4 regions of the Vreelandella sp. 162(4c) genome follow, and region 1 is predicted to be linked to each of the others. Evidence: predicted binding sites of a transcription regulator. Region 1 holds the regulator's gene; each other region holds the start of a gene.

Region 1 (4,212 bases):
GCTACGGCATCAATTCATAAAAAACAAAACATGGCATTGGATAGAGAGGCGCAAAGAAAGATCGGCGGAAAAGATAGGGGAGAAAGTAGCGGGGGAATAAGCGAGATAAAAAGTAGGCAGCAAAAATTAGGCCCCGCATTGCGGGGCCCGATATCAGAATTGGCTATAGGTAATAACTAACGCTAGCTTCCACTCCTTGTGCGGGGCTCCAACCTTGGAATTAACCCTGACTAGTGTTCTGATTGCCTACTGATTCATCCGTGAATCTTAAAAGCATTCTTGCTTTTGTAACATCCTGTTAATCGCTTATTCATTCTCTGAAAAGCTTTTAATGATATCTAAAAGGTCATAGATAATTAGCTACCGCCATTTTCTTCTACAAGCTCATCCTTGTCATACTCAGCATCGTCTGAGTGACTGCTTGATTGCGGATCCATGTCGCTGGCACCATCACCTTCGTCATGGGTTAAATCGTCAGTCATGTCTGTTGTATCACTGCCAGTTGAACTACCGGTACCTTGGGAATCCATCGGTTGCTCGTCAGCGGTAATACCTTGGTTTTCGTCAATCGCCGAATTTTCATCAGTTTGTGCAAAAGCTAATGGGCTTGCCATCAGACCAAAAGATACACCTAAAATGCCAGCTTTCTTGAGAAAATCCTTGGACGTCATATCCTACCTCCGATCGCTGTTTAGTACCGCTTAATGAAGAAAGAAAGGCTTACTGAGAAGCCAGCAATTCCTGCGGTCATCTTCCTTCAATCTGTACTCTGCAGAAGGCATGCCAAAAAACTGAAGAATATAAATAAAAACAACAAAATCAAACTCTTACTTAAAAATAAGTTATGCCAAAAAGGCATCAACTGAGTCACGACACAACGCTTTGAGCTGTGTAAAAATGGCACATGGGTAAAGCTTTACCAACCTTGCATGCCAATATTGCACATTGTTACAAATATTATGCGATGGAATGACTTGCTAAATTAAACAAGACGCGAGGGGGGGAAGGCGCAGCGAAACAACGCACCCTTGCCGGGAAGGGACTCAATTTGTAGTTGCGCATCGTGGCGCAATAGCACGTGCTTAACGATCGCCAAGCCTAAACCTGTGCCGCCAGTCGCAGTGCTGCGCCCCTTATCAACACGGTAAAAGCGTTCTGTTAGTCGGGGAATATGAACGGGATCAATCCCTTCACCGTTATCTTCCACATCGATATAGCCGCCACCAGTAGCGCTAGCTTTCCAGCGCAGGGTGATTTGGCTGCCAGCAGGCGTGTAGCGAACCGCATTAAAGGCAAGGTTAGAGACGGCGCTGCGAATCTCCTGTTCACTGCCTAACAGTCGGGCATCGCTCTCAAGGGCGACGGTAATGGTATGACGTTGATGCGATAGGGCCAGCGCATCATCACAAACGCTTTGCAGTAAAGGCTCGAGTGGCAGTGGATGATGATCTTGGCCGCCCTGGTCAATTTCCAAACGCGAGAGCAGCAATAAATCGTTGACCAGATTCTGCATCCGCTGGGTCTGTTCCTGCATTTGCTGAATACTACGTCCCAAGCGCGGCGGAAGCTGGTCGGAGATATCACTGTAGGTTTCCAAATAGCCGGAGAGAACGGTCAGCGGCGTACGTAACTCATGGGAAACGTTGGCGACAAAGTCGCGCCGCATCTGCTCAAGACGATGCAAGCGGGTGATATCGCGAGCCATCACTAAGCGTTCGTCGTCACCATAGAGGGTAATTTGATACTGCAGGATTCGCCGTTCATCAATCGGTGAGGTGAGCGTTAACGGCTCACTGTAGTTACGCGAATTAAAATAGCTGATAAAGCCCGGGTCGCGCAGCAGGTTGGTAATGTGTTGACCACGATCATGGGCGGTTTGTAGCCCCAGCATGGCGGTGGCGGCGCTGTTCCACCACTCCAAATCACCGTGGCGATCAAGCATGACCACGCTATCACGCATTGCTTCAGACGACTCTTGAATACGTGCCAAAGTAGCCCGCAGACGGCTTTGGGTGATGCGCTGACTTTTTTGATAGCGGTATAAACGATCGAATAGCTCGCCCCACATCCCGCGAGCGGCAGGCGGTTCATCGTTAGGGTGGAGGGTGAGCCACAAATAGAGTTCGCGTAACTGTCGTAAGTGGTAAAACAGGCATCCCGCAAGCCCTGCTGCGAGCCCCAGCCCAGCCGAGCCCAACAGCCAGCCCAAGCAAGTGCCCAGCGTGGCCAGCCACGCTATTCGCCACAGCTCACGACTCCATAAACGCACATTTACACCCGTGCAGAGAAACGGTAACCGGTACCCCGAACCGTTTGGATCAGGTTTTGATGCACGTCACCCAGCGCTTTACGCAAGCGGCGGATATGCACATCGACCGTGCGCTCTTCAACGTAAACATTGCCGCCCCACACTTGGTCAAGCAGCTGGCTACGTGTGTAAGCGCGCTCTTGGTGAGTCATAAAAAACTGCAGCAAACGGTACTCGGTGGGGCCCATTTCCAGCGCTTTGCCGTGGGCACTTACCCGGTGGCTCACCGGATCAAGCAGCAGGCCGTTAATCTCAATCGGGTCTTCAACGCCACGTGGCGTCGCACGGCGCAGCACCGCTTTTAGCCGTGCCACCAATTCCCGGGGTGAAAAAGGCTTGGTGATATAATCATCGGCACCGGCTTCAAGCCCTTGAATTTTATTATCCTCTTCGCCTTTCGCGGTGAGCATAATAATCGGGATTTCAGCGGTGGTTTCTTCACGTTTTAGGCGTCTCGCCAGCTCAATACCGCTAGTGCCGGGCATCATCCAGTCCAGCAGCAGTAAATCGGGTTGGTGGTCGACCACCATGGCATGGGCATCCTGGGCGTTATCCGCTTCGAGCACGCGATAGTCAGCCATTTCCAGCGCTACCGCGATCATCTCGCGAATCGACGCCTCATCATCGACAATCAGAACGGTCTTGGCGGTCATACCAGAGCCTCACGGTGTTCAAAGAAACTAGTTCAAAGAAAAACAGTTCAAAGATAAACAGATCAATGACATGTCAGTGACGATAACACCATGACTTGATGACAATTACATGACAATCGCCTCGATCAGCCAGCCGCAGGCCACCAACTTAGCGCGATACCGGCAAAAATCAGCAGTCCCGACCAGTGATTATTGAGAAACGCCTGGAAGCAGGCATCCCGCTCCTGGTCGCGAATTAAGCGCTGCTGATGCAGAAAAGTCGCTGCCATTGCCGCTAGCCCTAACCAGAAGAAACCACCTAAACCAACCCGCCAGCCTACCCAAGCCAGCAACCCCAGGGTGGCTAGCTGGAGTAAGCCGATAATCAAACGATCCGCATTTCCAAACAGCACGGCCGTCGATTTAATGCCAATTTTTAAATCGTCGTCGCGATCGACCATGGCGTACTGGGTATCGTAGGCCACTGTCCAGCACACATTAGCGCAGAATAGCAGCCATGCTTCCAGCGGCACGTGGCCGAGCACGGCGCCAAAAGCCATCGGAATTGCCCAGGAAAAAGCCGCGCCCAGCACCACCTGAGGAAAGTGGGTATAGCGCTTCATAAACGGATAAATAATCGCCAGCAGCACCCCGCCCAGCGAGAGCAGCACCGTAAACCAGTTGGTCAGTAATACCAGAATAAACGCAGCGGCCACCAGGGCGATAAACAGCAGTTGAGCTTCGGTTTCGCTGATACGGCCCGTCGCTAGCGGACGTTGTTTTGTGCGTTTCACATGCCCATCGAAGTGGCGATCCGCATAGTCATTGACCACGCAGCCCGCAGCGCGCATCACATAAACGCCGGCCACAAAAATCAGCAGCACATTTCGCCCTGGTACACCTTCCGCAGCCACCCATAATGCCCACAGCGTCGGCCACATCAAAAGCCATGTGCCTATCGGCCGATTCAAGCGCATCAGCTGTAAAAAATCTGCCACGCGAGCCCATCCCTTCGGCCGCAACAGTGAACGATCCATGCTTACCTCACGAAGAATAAGATGCAGGCGCTAGCCTAGCGCGAAGGCAGGCCAAGATCATCCGCCATCGCCGTCAAAAAATACTCTTGCACTAATAATGACAGACTGCCGTGCTTACAGCCGTGATAAAAAACAGAGCGCCTTCCCCAGGCACAGCCTTCCTGTATGCCGTTGACGCTAGCAAACTGGGGGGAATGCGTCGTTACTTCCAATGGCCCACGCACTAAACCCGGCT
Region 2 (4,212 bases), 580 kb from region 1:
CCCCTACTCCCAAACGATGCGCCACGCGCTACATCGACGCCAACAGATGACCGAGCGACTCAGCGCGGCAATTACTGAACACAAGTTAGAACTCTACTTTCAGCCTCAGGTGAACCTTACCAGTGGTCAGTTGACCGGTGCAGAAGCCCTGTGCCGCTGGCACGATGCCGAGTGGGGCTGGGTGAGCCCCGGCGAGTTTATTCCCCTGGCTGAAGAGCGTGGTTTGATTCGTGCCTTGGGAGACTGGGTGCTGGAAGAGTCCGCAAGGCAGCTACTGGCATGGCGTGAACAGCCTGAGGGTGGGCTGCCAGGGAGGCTATCGATCAATATTTCCGCCCAACAGTTTGCCGATCCTGAGCTTACCCACCACATTGCGCAACTCACCGCCGGCGTTTCGTCGAGCGCTATCGCCCTGGAGCTCACTGAAAGTGATTTTATGCGCGACCCAGATCAGGCCGTTGAGATCACCCACGCCATGCGACAAGCGGGCTATGCTCTCTCTATCGATGATTTCGGCACCGGCTATTCTTCGCTTTCCTACCTACGGCGCTTCGCTGCCGACGCACTGAAAATTGATATTTCCTTTGTGCGTGAAATGCTCGAAAACAAAAATGACCGCACCATTGTTCAGGCCATCATCGCCATGGCAAAAGCGCTAGAGATGAAAACCGTGGCGGAAGGCGTTGAAACGCGCGACCAAGCGAATTTGCTTGCCGCAATGGGTTGCAATGAGGCACAAGGGTACTGGTTTGGCCGCCCGCTGCCTGCCGATGAGTTTGCGACGCAGTGGTTAACTACTTAGTCTTCTAGTTTGCTCATCGTCGTCTTCTATTAGCGTCATCGTCCTGTCATCACCTTTGGCATACCCTACGCGCCGCCAACCCGCGATGAAAGGAGTGCTCCCATGCGCCTGGCCCTGTTTGATCTTGACGACACCCTCCTGGACGGAGACTGCAGCGACCGCTGGAATTTATGGATGATAGAGCAAGGCTGGATCAGCGATGCCGAAGCGTTTATGGCGCGGGCGGAGAAAATGCACCAGGCCTATCACGCGGGGAAGCTAAAGCTTGAAGAGTATTTGGCCATGACCCTAGCACCGCTGCGAGGGCGCAGAGTGAGAGATGTGCAAAAAGAGGTCGAGCGCTTTGTTGCCACGCACCTGCAACCGCGTATTTTTGAACAAGCTTGGGCCTGTCTGGAAGCGCACCGCCAGGCAGGCGATACCCTGGTACTGATTTCCGCCTCGTCACGGCATCTGGTCGAGCCGATAGCGACCACTCTGGGTATTGAACACGTGCTGGCGGTAGAGCTAAGCGTGGAGCACGGCATCAATGAAGACGCGCGCTATACCGGCGGCAGCGAGGGTATTTTTTCTTATCGTGGCGGTAAGGTGCTGCGCTTAAAACAGTGGTTGGCCGAGCAGCAGTTCACCCCTAGCCACACTACTTTCTACTCAGACTCCCGCAACGACCTCCCGCTGTTGCAGTACGTGGATTGCCCTGTAGCGGTCAATCCCGATCCAGTGCTCGCTGAGGTGGCTAGCGTTGAAGGTTGGCGGCGCTTAGACTGGCGGGCGCCCTCAAGCGCTTCGTCACCTAATGCTCTGCCAGGAAAATCGGCGCATGTCTGATGCCTACTATCTAAAGTTAACCGAACAGCTTCGTATTTTGATCGACCAAAATGCTGCCCTGTGGGAAGGCAAGCTTCCCGCAGAGCGGTCATTGGCCGAGCGTTTTGCCACCACTCGTGTGACCCTGCGCCAAGCGCTTTCACAGTTGGAAATGGAGGGCTTAATCCACCGCAGCAACCGGCGCGGCTGGTTTATTTCTCCTGCCCGTTTAGTTTACGACCCCACCCGTGACGCGGGCTTTAACGACTATGTACGTGCACAGGGGCGGCAGCCACGCACGGCAGTATTGAAGCTGGAAACCCGTGCCCATCTGCCTGCCGCGCGGGCACTGAATCTGCCGGATGACCAGCCGTTTCAGCATATTCGCCGCCGCCGCTACGTGGATGACCGCGCGGTGCTGGTGGAGTCGCTGTGGGTGGTGCCCGAGCGTGCCCCAGAGTTGCTAGATATCTATAGTGGGCAATCGCTTTGGGGGCTGTTGCGCGAGCGCTGGGGGCACTACCTGGCCAATCGCTCTATTCGCATGGTCTCAGAAGCGCTTTCGCCAATGGATGCCGAAGAGCTATTCGTTGCGCCCGGCACTGCCGGGTTAAATATTAACCGTGCCATTTTAGACGACCAGCAGCGCCCTATTGAGTTTGATGAAGAGCACTGGCTGCACGATTCGCTGTGTATCAGTGTGGAGCTATCCGGTCAGCGCTAGCGGAAACGACCTAGTCGTGGTCATCATCAGTTAAAAAAACGGTCAAACAAGCGTCATCGCAGTGTCATTTAAAGCCTGCAGACTTCTGGTCTATACCAATTAGCCAGGAGCCCACCATCATGATGTCACGCCGTTTATTCCCCTCCACCTTGCTTGCAGGTGCCGCAGCCGTTGCACTTGCTTCAAACGCCCAGGCCACTGAATTAACCGTGTATACCGCCGTTGAGTCAGATGACCTGCAAAAATACGCCGAACGCTTCAGCGCGGCGCACCCGGATATCGAGATTAACTGGGTGCGCGACTCCACCGGCGTGATTACCGCCCGCCTGCTGGCCGAGAAAGACAATCCCCAGGCTGACGTGATCTGGGGCCTGGCCGCTACCAGCCTGCTGGTGTTGGAAGAGGAGGGCATGCTGGAGCGCTACGCTCCCGCTGGCGTTGAGAATCTCGACCCCAAATTTGTCGATGTGGCCTATCGTGATGGTGAAGACCCAGCTTGGGTGGGTATGGACGCCTGGGTCGCTGCTATTTGCTACAACACCATTGAGGGCGAGCGCCAGGGCGTGCCGATGCCGACCTCTTGGGAAGATCTCACCCAGCCAGAGTTTGAAGGCCATGTGATTATGCCTAACCCCAACTCGTCGGGTACCGGCTACCTGGATGTGGCCAGCTGGCTGCAGCTATGGGAAGAGGATCAGGGCTGGGATTATATGGATCGCCTGCATAACAACATTGCCCGTTACACCCATTCTGGCTCTGCTCCCTGCAGCCTGGCGGCCACCGGTGAAACCGTGGTGGGCGTGTCATTTGCTTTCCGCGGTGCGCGCTTGAAGTCCCAGGGTGCGCCTATTGAAGTTATCTTCCCTGAAGAAGGGCTGGGCTGGGATATGGAGGCCGCCGCTATTATGACTGGTACCGACAAGCAGGAAGCCGCGCAAACGCTTATGGATTGGGCAATCTCCCGCGATGCCAACGAACTCTATAACGAAGGCTATGCAGTGGTTGCCTACCCAGGTGTGGCACAGCCGATTGAAAACTACCCCTCCGATATTACTGATCGCATGATCGACGCCGACTTCCAGTGGGCTGCCGTCAATCGCGAACGCGTGCTGGCCGAGTGGCAGCGTCGCTACGATGGTAAAACCGAGCAATAAGCCGCGATCAGTTGCCCCGGCCAGTGTGCCGGGGCATGGAGATGTTATGCACACGACAATGACATCGCTGCTGGCGGCCGACACACCAACGGTGATGACTCCCACTACTCCCCATTTAACCATTGAAGCAGTCACTAAGCGTTTTGGTAGTTTTACCGCGCTGGATGGTATTTCCCTAACCATAAACGAGGGCGAATTTGTCTGCTTTTTGGGCCCCTCCGGATGCGGCAAAACCACCCTGTTACGCACGATTGCAGGGCTGACCCAGCAAACGACGGGCACGCTTATTCAGCGTGACAAGGATATCTCCACGCTGCCCACCCAGGCGCGGGATTTCGGCATTGTGTTCCAGTCCTATGCGCTGTTTCCCAACCTCACGGTGTTCAACAACGTGGCCTATGGGTTGCGCAACCGGCGGGTAGAGCGGTCACGCATCCAAGCACGGGTGGGTGAGCTGCTCGCGCTGGTGAACTTGACGGGCAGCGACAACAAGTACCCGGCGGCGCTTTCCGGCGGGCAGCAACAGCGCGTGGCGCTGGCGCGGGCATTGGCCACCGAGCCTGGCCTGCTGCTGCTGGACGAGCCGCTTTCGGCGTTGGACGCCCGGGTGCGGGGCCACCTGCGCAGCCAGATTAAAGCCCTGCAGGCGCGCCTCGGGGTGACCACCATCATGGTGACCCACGACCAGGAAGAAGCGCTGACCATGGCCGACCGCATCGTGGTGA
Region 3 (4,212 bases), 1.9 Mb from region 1:
AGCACCGTTTGGTGTTCAACGTGATGATTCATCTGGCTGAAGCCGGTCAGCCGCTGGATGTGGTGACGCTTTCTGAAGCGCTGGAAGCGCGTGATCACTTGGATACCGTAGGCGGCCTGGCGTTTTTGGCAGAGCTTGCTCGTAACACGCCCTCTGCCAGTAATATTCGCGCCTATGCTGATATCGTGCGTGAGCGGGCAACGCTGCGCAAGCTGATCCGTGCGGCTAATCAAATTGCCGATAGTGCCTTTACTCCCCAGGGGCGCCCGGCTGATGAATTGCTTAACGAAGCCGAGCGGTTAGTGTTCCAGATTGCCGAGGAGCGCCCCAAAACGGGCGGCCCCATTGGCATGAGCGATCTATTGACCAAGGCGGTGGATCGTATTGATGAGCTGTTTAATCTGAAAGGTGAAATGACCGGGCTTTCCACTGGTTTTCGTGATCTGGATGAAATGACCACCGGGTTGCAGCCATCCGATATGGTGGTCATCGCCGGTCGACCCTCGATGGGTAAAACGACCTTCGCTATGAACCTGGTTGAACATGCGGTGATTTCCAGCGACAAGCCAGTCATGGTGTTCTCCATGGAGATGCCCGCAGAGTCGCTCATGCTGAGGATGCTGTCTTCCCTGGGCCGAATCGATCAAACCCGTGTGCGTACCGGGCAACTGGAGGACGAGGATTGGCCGCGTTTAACCTCAGCGGTTAATCTGCTCAAAGACAAACAGCTGTTTATCGACGACACCGCGGCCTTGTCGCCTAACGAAATGCGCTCAAGGTTGCGCCGTGTGGTGCGTGAACATGGCAATATCGCACTGGTCATGATCGATTATCTTCAGTTGATGCAGATCCCTGGCTTTAGCGAAAACCGCACCGGTGAGATTTCCGAGATTTCGCGCTCCTTGAAGGGGTTGGCGAAAGAGTTTAACTGCCCTGTGGTGGCTCTTTCTCAGTTGAACCGCTCCTTGGAGCAGCGCCCCAACAAACGCCCGGTTATGTCGGATCTGAGGGAATCTGGTGCGATCGAGCAGGATGCCGACGTCATTGCCTTCGTTTATCGCGATGAGGTCTATAATCCAGATAATCCCGACAATCAGGGGATTGCTGAGTTAATTATCGGTAAGCAGCGTAATGGTCCTATCGGCACGGTGCATATGGCCTTTATCGGCAAATATACCCGCTTTGAGGATTTGGCTCCGGATAGTTACGGCCAAGCGTTCGGCGACTAAGTTAATGATGACTGGTTTGTGATGACAGGCTAGTGATAAGTAGCTTGAGGATGGGGGGCGAGTTCGTATAATGCCTCACCCACGATATGTAAAAACGGGAGCAGCAAATGGCAGGTGGATTTCGGCGCGGTAACCGGCAGCGTCTTCCTAAGTTAGAAGGTCGCGGTGAGCTAGAGGCGATAGAGCGCGAAGGCCCTTTTAAAGAGTGGCTAGGTATGCCGGATCTTTATCGCTACCATTTAGTGGTCGCAGGCGAGAAGTATAGTTACCAGACTGAAGATGGTGAGCTGCCTGTGACGGTGGGAGATAAGGTCGTGTTCCGCTACAAAGAGACTAAAGGCGGCAACTGGATTGACCGCAATTCGCTTGGCAAAGCGATCGACCCCTCTGAATATCAATAATCAATTGATATCTTGACCTTCCGGTCAGGAACTCTCTTGCACTATTGACCTCCTAGCTATTAATGTCTAGTTATTGCTTGTTGTCATTACATTGCAATGACGGGGCAACAGAAGTGTCATGGGGTACAGTCATGCTGTGCCCTGATGACATGCCGTCTGACATAACGTATGAAATAGCCAAATAATAGGAGGGAACCATGGAACTTAAGGATCTTAAGCAGTTTGTCGCCAATCACGACAATTTTGAAATTCGCGTGATTACCCATTCGGGCAGCCGTTTTTATCAGGTTGAGCTGGAAGACGTTGAAGGCGAGCGTCATATGCTGACGCAGCGTACCAAGCCAATGCTGTTTCGCTCGCTAGATGATGCCTATATGGATCTCAAGCGCGCCGGGATTCATCGCGCTTACCTGGTACAGCATGTGCCCCACGATGAAGTGATAGGCCGCGACGCGCACTATAGTGAGCCGCTCACATCGCGTATGCCGCTTGTTTTTTAACGCTGCTCTCACCCATCAACGTTTAGCCTGACGCTTTTCCCACCACTGCCCAAGCCGAATTCGGCGACGGGCAAAAAATCGGTAACCGGCATTCATTATGCCGTGTACTCCCGGTAAGCACGAAAACCTCACCAGCCGCCGATAGCCCAACACTGCATAGAGGGCACGGCTGGCATCCATGCCGATGTACCATCTCCCTTGACTATCACGCAGGTGCAACTGGCCCATCATGGCGTTAAATTCTTGCCCATACGCCTGAGCGTTAAAATCACGGGCCTGAATATCTATCAGCGCGATGTGTTCCCGATGGCGATGCTTTTCCAGCCACGCGACTTCCTGTTGGCAAAAGGGGCAGTGACCATCGTGAAATAGCGTAACTGGCGGTGCAGCATGTAGTGGCGTGTAGCGGCTCATGGTGACTCCTGGTTGGTATTGGCCGAATAACCTGCTGTGTGGCAGGGCTGCCCGTAGCCAGGCGATGTTTCCAATTGATCCAAAAAGTGCTCAGCCTGTTGGCGGATAGCCTCGCGCTTCTCGTCGGCCATGCGGTTGAGGGAGCCGTAAATCAGCTTCATGCGAGGGGTCTTACTCAGACGCTCAGCGTTGGTTTCGAGAAAGTGCCAGTAAAGGCTGTTGAAAGGGCAGGCTTTTGGCCCCGTGACCTGCTTGGGTGAGTAACGGCAGTGCTGACAATGGTCGGACATTTTGTCGATATACTTGCCCGACGCACAGTAGGGCTTTGAGCCCATTAAGCCGCCGTCGGCATGGAGCACCATCCCTAGGGTGTTAGGCAGCTCTACCCACTCACTGGCATCTGCATAAACCGCTAAGTACCAGTCGCATAGCGCCTCAGGTTTAACTCCGCATAGTAAGGCGAAATTGCCTGTCACCATCAGTCGTTGAATATGGTGGGCGTAGCTATTGTCGATGGTCATCTGAATAGCGCGCTGCAAGCAGCGCATATCGGTATCCGCGTCCCAGTAAAACGCTGGCAGGTCGCGCTCAAAACCTAGCTGATTAGACCCTTTGTAGCTGGGCATCTGCGTCCAGTAGAGCCCTCGCACATACTCACGCCAGCCAAGAATTTGGCGGATAAACCCTTCCACGGCGTTGATCGACACGTCACCGCCATAGTAACGCTGCTCGGCGGCTTCGCAGACTTCATGGGGCGACAGCAGGCCGATGTTCATCGCAGCTGAGAGGCGCGAGTGATACAAATAAGGTGCAGAGTCACTGATTGCATCTTGATAGCGGCCAAAATCAGCCAATCCATGGTCTATAAAATGGTGTAAATCCACCAACGCTTGTCGACGAGTGACTGGCAGGTTGAAATTATCCAGAGACCCCATATGGTCGCCAAAATGGCGCTTGGCATCGTTTAGCGCTTCTTGGGTGATCGCATCCTGACGATGTTGAGGTAGCTCAGGGAAATCCAGTTTGGCTTTGATAGGCTGGCGATTGTCGTGGTCAAAATTCCATTTGCCGCCAACGGGCTCGTCGCCCTCCATCAAGTACCCGGTACGTTTGCGCTGTTCTCGGTAAAAGTACTCAAGGCGCAGCTGTTTGCGTCCGCTTGCCCATTGGCTAAAGTCATCGGGTGTGGTGAAAAAGCGCTCATCCTCAAGTAGTCGCCACGGAATCGTTGCGTTTTCGCGCTGCTGCATCGTCTCCCATAGCCGCCATTCGCCAGGTCGGGCAACGCGTATCTCATTGCAGCCGTACTGTTGCGCGATGCGTTCGGCTTCCTCAATAAGGGAGTGGCAATTATCTGCATCATCCAGCGCGCTGTAGTGCACTTGAAAGCCTTTTTCGCGCAGTGCCTGGGCAAAGTGACGCATGGCAGCCAAAAAGAAGCCAATTTTATGGATATGATGGGGAACATAGCGCGCTTCCTCGCCAACTTCGCACAGGGCAACCACGGCATTGGCGGGCGCGTCTTGCAGCGTTGTGAGTGAAAACGAGAGCTGGTCGCCGAGCACCAAAAGCAAAGGCTTGGACATGAGTTAGCCTGTAATTATACAAATGATGCCGATAGTATAACTTTATACCGCCACTTTGCCGAAAAGTGATAGGATTTAATTA
Region 4 (4,212 bases), 710 kb from region 1:
GCCATTCCTTCAATCTTGTCCACCACAAAGCCGTTGTAGCTGGCTAGGTCGGGAATCAGGTCGCGCACTAGCTGTTTCTCGACCACCGGCAGTTCACCGCCCAGCGGGGTGGGTTGCAGGCCGTCGAGGGCAACGCGGGTCACTTGCTTAACCTTAGCCTCGGCGCCGATCTGGTTGTCGCGCTCGATCAGATACAGCCAATCGCCATGGGCAGTGATTTCGGAGAGGCCAATCCAACCCTGTTCCACGTTATCCAGCGGGTAATGAACAGCGGCCCACTCGCCACTGTCGATATCAAAACGCAGCAGCTTGACCATGCCCTCGGGGTCATCCTGCCAAGGGCGCTGCACCGCCAGCCACAGTTGATCATCAATGCGCGTGACGCCTTCTAATCCCCACTTCAATGCCTGTTGAGCGAGCGCCTCGGGCAGTGCAATTCCTTGGATAATCTCGCCGTCGGAACCCACATGATAAAGGGTGTTGGCAAGGCCTTTGTCGTTACCTTCGGAAGCGACCCAGAAGCCACCTTCACCATCGGTGGTAATGCCTTCCATATCCAGCCCTAGCGCAGGCTCACCGTTGCGGGTCACGTCCAGTGCTGCCGTAATCCGCGCCGGGGAGGCTGAGGGGTCGATGGTAAAGATGCGCGGCTGGGCGCTGTAGAAGCTGTCGTTGACCGCGTAGAGCATGTCATCAGCGGCGACCAAACCGGAAAGTGCGCCCCAGCCGATCAGTTCATCAGCGCCCGCCGAGGTCAGGGTGGGATAGACCGCTGGCGCATCCTGGTATTGATAAATCATGACATGGGCGCGGGGGCCGCCGTCTTCGCCCAGATCCCCTTCATTGGCGGTGGCTAACAGGCCACGGCTGGGAATCGCCACGGCGCCTTCGGGAGACAGGCCCGAGGGCAGTAGCTGGGTGAGCTGCGGTTCGGCCAGGTTGCTAACGTCATAAACGCCCACCAGCGAGCCGCGCTCGGAAAGCAGGAAGACATAGGGCGTACCTTCGAACACCGCAAACTCCATCCCCTCCGGCTCGCTGCCTTTGGCATCCGAACGCTTATCGGGGTAGTGACCCGCTTCAATCACCGCGCGCTCGAATGAAGTACCTGACTCGTATACCACCTCGCCACGCTTGTTGAAGATCGTCCAGCCGCGCGCGCCGCCATCCATATCGCCTTCGTTGGCAATAGCGAAGTGGTCGTTGTCGATCCACTGCAGCGCATCCGGCTCGCGCAGACGCTCGGCTTGCTGCTCGTTGAAGATCAGTGCACCGTCATCGCTGGCGTCAATGCCGTCCAGGTCGACAGTCCCGGCGCTGAAATCCGCCACCACCTTACCGGCGTAGTCGAGCACCACCAGGTGGTTGTTCTCCTGCACGGTCACGACGGTCTCACCCAGGGTGTTGATATCGACAAACTCCGGCTCGGGATCCTCGGGGGCGATCTCGGCGAGCCCGGTTACGTCGGCGTAGAGCAGGCTGTCACAGTTAACCAGCCCTTCCGCATTGATCTTCACCAGTGCCACGGAACCGCCGGGCATCTGCGGTACACGTCCATCGCCCGCCTCTTCGTCGCGTTCGTTCTCAATGGCGACAGCGACAAAGCGCCCATCGGGGGCCGCAGCGGAAGCTACACTATCGGGCTGTCCGTCCAGCGGGCAGGAGGCGAGTATCTCGCCACTGGCTAAATCGACCGTGCGCAGCTCCCCGGAAGGTTCGCTGTAGGAAACCGATGTATTCACTCCGACATAGGCCATATTGCCGAGCACCGATACGGCCGTAGGCTCGCCGTCCATAACGATATTACCCAGCGGTTGCGGATTAGCCGGGTCGCTGATATCGATGCGCCCAATCACGCCCAGCGGGCTATCGGTATACACCAGCGTCATGCCATCACCGGAAGCAGCAATGATTTCAGGCGCGGTCTCGCGTGTACGATCCTCGCCCTCGGCCATGTTATCGGGAACCGCGAAACTGGCGATGCGGTTGAAATGTTGATCTGCCGCGCCTGCCGCTTGCGTGGCGGCCAGCACAGCAGCCAGCGCCAACAGGGTTGGTCTGCGTTTGAGTATCATGATGGAGTTAATCCCTTGCCTAAGCTTAAGAAACGACTGATTAAGTTATTAAACTTGCTATGTCCGATTAACCATCCAACATCATAACGATGTCAGGCTTATGACACTCACTGGCTAAGTTAGCGCCGTTGGCTATCGGCACACCTCAGCGCGAAATCCAAGTTGCCGCAAAAATGTTAGATGGGTAAGTAGTGAAGGAACGCATAGGGGAAAAGGGAAGCAGGAAAATCGATAGGTTAAAGGAGACCTTAGAACGAAAGCAGCCAGTCAGTTAGCCCTGACTGGCTGCTTTTTAGCTAGTTTTGGTTGCTAGCTTACTTCTATACATACGCGACATACGCGCGATAGCGTTTTACTCGTCGCCTGCCATCTGCATTTGGCGTTGCATGTAATTCTGAATACCCACCTTGTCGATCAAACCAAGTTCCGTTTCGATGTGATCGATATGGTCTTCTTCGTCGGCGAGCAGATCGCGGAGCATGTCGCGGGTAACGTAATCTTTAACGCTTTCACAATAGGTGATGGCTTCGATGTAGTCGTTGCGGCCATCGTGCTCAATTTTTAGATCGCTTTCGAGCATTTCTTTGACGTTTTCGCCAATGTGCAGCTTGCCCAGGTCTTGCAGGTTGGGAATACCTTCCAGGAATAGGATACGCTCGATGATCTTGTCAGCGTGCTGCATCTCTTCGATGGACTCATCGTATTCCCACTTGGCGAGTGCTTTTAGGCCCCAGTCTTTGTACATCTTGGCGTGCAAAAAGTACTGATTGATCGCAACCAGTTCGTTGCCGAGCGCCTTATTGAGATGCTCAATAACTTTCGTATCACCTTTCATGACGTCACCTTTTCTACTGTAATGCTGATGTTTAATCTAGTTTAGACAATACGATCAAGCAGTTACGTTTGGAGAAGAGTATAGGCGCAAATAGCTATACCCCCAGCGTTTCTGAGAGTATAGATAAGATGATTAAAAGTTCAAGCAAATCAGTTATTTGCTAAAGATAACCCTAACAATAGTGATTCGCGTCACACGGCGTAGGCAAGGCCCATATCGGCTTCTTGACGTGCTTCCTGAACGGCATCGCGGGTAATTGATTTAGCGTAGCACGCGCACTTACCGCACTGCGTTGCGCAGCCGGTTGCCTCGCGTACTTCTCGCCAGCTGCGCGCTCCGTCGCTAACGTGCTGGCGAATCTGATGATCGGTTACTCCCTTGCACACGCAAACGTACATGGCGACACCTCATAAAAATCATGAGATGAATGTAAATGATTCGCATACATCTTATCAAGTAGAAATGACTGCTTTTTGCTATCCATTCGTCTTAATAAGCAAGAGCAGCAAAATAACGTACTGGCGTAAAAGCACTTTTTGCCCCATACCAGCTGAAATTATTTTTTCGGCAAAACCACCGTTTGCGTGTTGGAAGCAATATCCGGCCAGCTACGCCGCTGTTTATCGAACAGCACCCATAAGTAGCCCAAACCAAACGCCAGCAGCGAGAGCCACGCCACCGCGCAGCGGATGAGGCATTGCTTCAAGTTCAGTGAATACCCGTCTACCGTTTGCACCCGTAATCGCCATGCCTGCATACCCAAGGTCATACCACCGCGCGACCAGGAGAAAACAAAAAACAGCGTGACAAAAAACACCAGCAAGAGCTGCAAACTCAAAACATCGCTGGCCGTAGTGCCAATCTCTTCGGGCTGTTGACCCAGCACATAGCGGAAAAACAGCATATGCACGACGGTCACCGCAATCCAAATCGCGGTGACCAAAAAGCCGTCATACAGCATGGCGCCCAGTCGTCGGCCAAGACCGGCTGGCCATACGCTGTCCAACTGAGTAAAGCGTCGTGTTTGCATAGTTCTCTTCGTGGTTGCTGGCTGTTTCTGGACGATACGAGGCTGTGATGGCTACTATTGCGGCATTAACCATTGCGACGTAGAAAGTAGATCCCGACCCCAGCGCAGGCCAGAGTCGGCACCAGTACGGCCCAGACGGGTGAAAAGCCAAATATCGTCGAGGCGGGCGCCAGTAGATCCTGAACGTACTTAAAGCTCAGCCCAGTGACAACGCCATAAAACACCCGAGTACCAGCGGCCACGGTGCGCAGCGGGCCAAATACAAAGGAGGC

What was found. Region 1 encodes PhoB, which activates phosphate uptake and scavenging genes when phosphate is short. Its sites were predicted from a motif close to TGTCATANNNNTGTCANA; they were not measured.
Region 2: the regulator PhoB is predicted to act here: its motif matches at 2,385-2,402, upstream of AC4EYZ_RS14910 (putative 2-aminoethylphosphonate ABC transporter substrate-binding protein).
Region 3: the regulator PhoB is predicted to act here: its motif matches at 1,712-1,729, upstream of AC4EYZ_RS20845 (DUF6482 family protein).
Region 4: the regulator PhoB is predicted to act here: its motif matches at 2,164-2,181, upstream of AC4EYZ_RS08775 (esterase-like activity of phytase family protein).

What each region holds. Positions count from the first base shown of each region.
Region 1 covers NZ_CM176981.1:2,651,943-2,656,154, reverse strand. The annotation lists gene AC4EYZ_RS12210 (hypothetical protein) at 357-671, opposite strand; gene phoR (phosphate regulon sensor histidine kinase PhoR) at 983-2,269, opposite strand; gene phoB (phosphate regulon transcriptional regulator PhoB) at 2,272-2,961, opposite strand; gene ubiA (4-hydroxybenzoate octaprenyltransferase) at 3,087-3,977, opposite strand; gene AC4EYZ_RS12190 (chorismate--pyruvate lyase family protein) at 4,013-4,212, opposite strand, start outside.
Region 2 covers NZ_CM176981.1:3,234,595-3,238,806, forward strand. The annotation lists gene AC4EYZ_RS14895 (bifunctional diguanylate cyclase/phosphodiesterase) at 1-802, shown strand, start outside; gene AC4EYZ_RS14900 (HAD family hydrolase) at 905-1,630, shown strand; gene AC4EYZ_RS14905 (UTRA domain-containing protein) at 1,623-2,333, shown strand; gene AC4EYZ_RS14910 (putative 2-aminoethylphosphonate ABC transporter substrate-binding protein) at 2,453-3,487, shown strand; gene AC4EYZ_RS14915 (putative 2-aminoethylphosphonate ABC transporter ATP-binding protein) at 3,534-4,212, shown strand, end outside.
Region 3 covers NZ_CM176981.1:4,521,025-4,525,236, forward strand. The annotation lists gene dnaB (replicative DNA helicase) at 1-1,229, shown strand, start outside; gene AC4EYZ_RS20840 (hypothetical protein) at 1,337-1,630, shown strand; gene AC4EYZ_RS20845 (DUF6482 family protein) at 1,828-2,130, shown strand; gene AC4EYZ_RS20850 (thiol-disulfide oxidoreductase DCC family protein) at 2,146-2,544, opposite strand; gene AC4EYZ_RS20855 (cryptochrome/photolyase family protein) at 2,541-4,130, opposite strand.
Region 4 covers NZ_CM176981.1:1,946,272-1,950,483, forward strand. The annotation lists gene AC4EYZ_RS08775 (esterase-like activity of phytase family protein) at 1-2,075, opposite strand, end outside; gene bfr (bacterioferritin) at 2,428-2,910, opposite strand; gene AC4EYZ_RS08785 ((2Fe-2S)-binding protein) at 3,102-3,308, opposite strand; gene AC4EYZ_RS08790 (RDD family protein) at 3,467-3,940, opposite strand; gene lptG (LPS export ABC transporter permease LptG) at 4,006-4,212, opposite strand, start outside.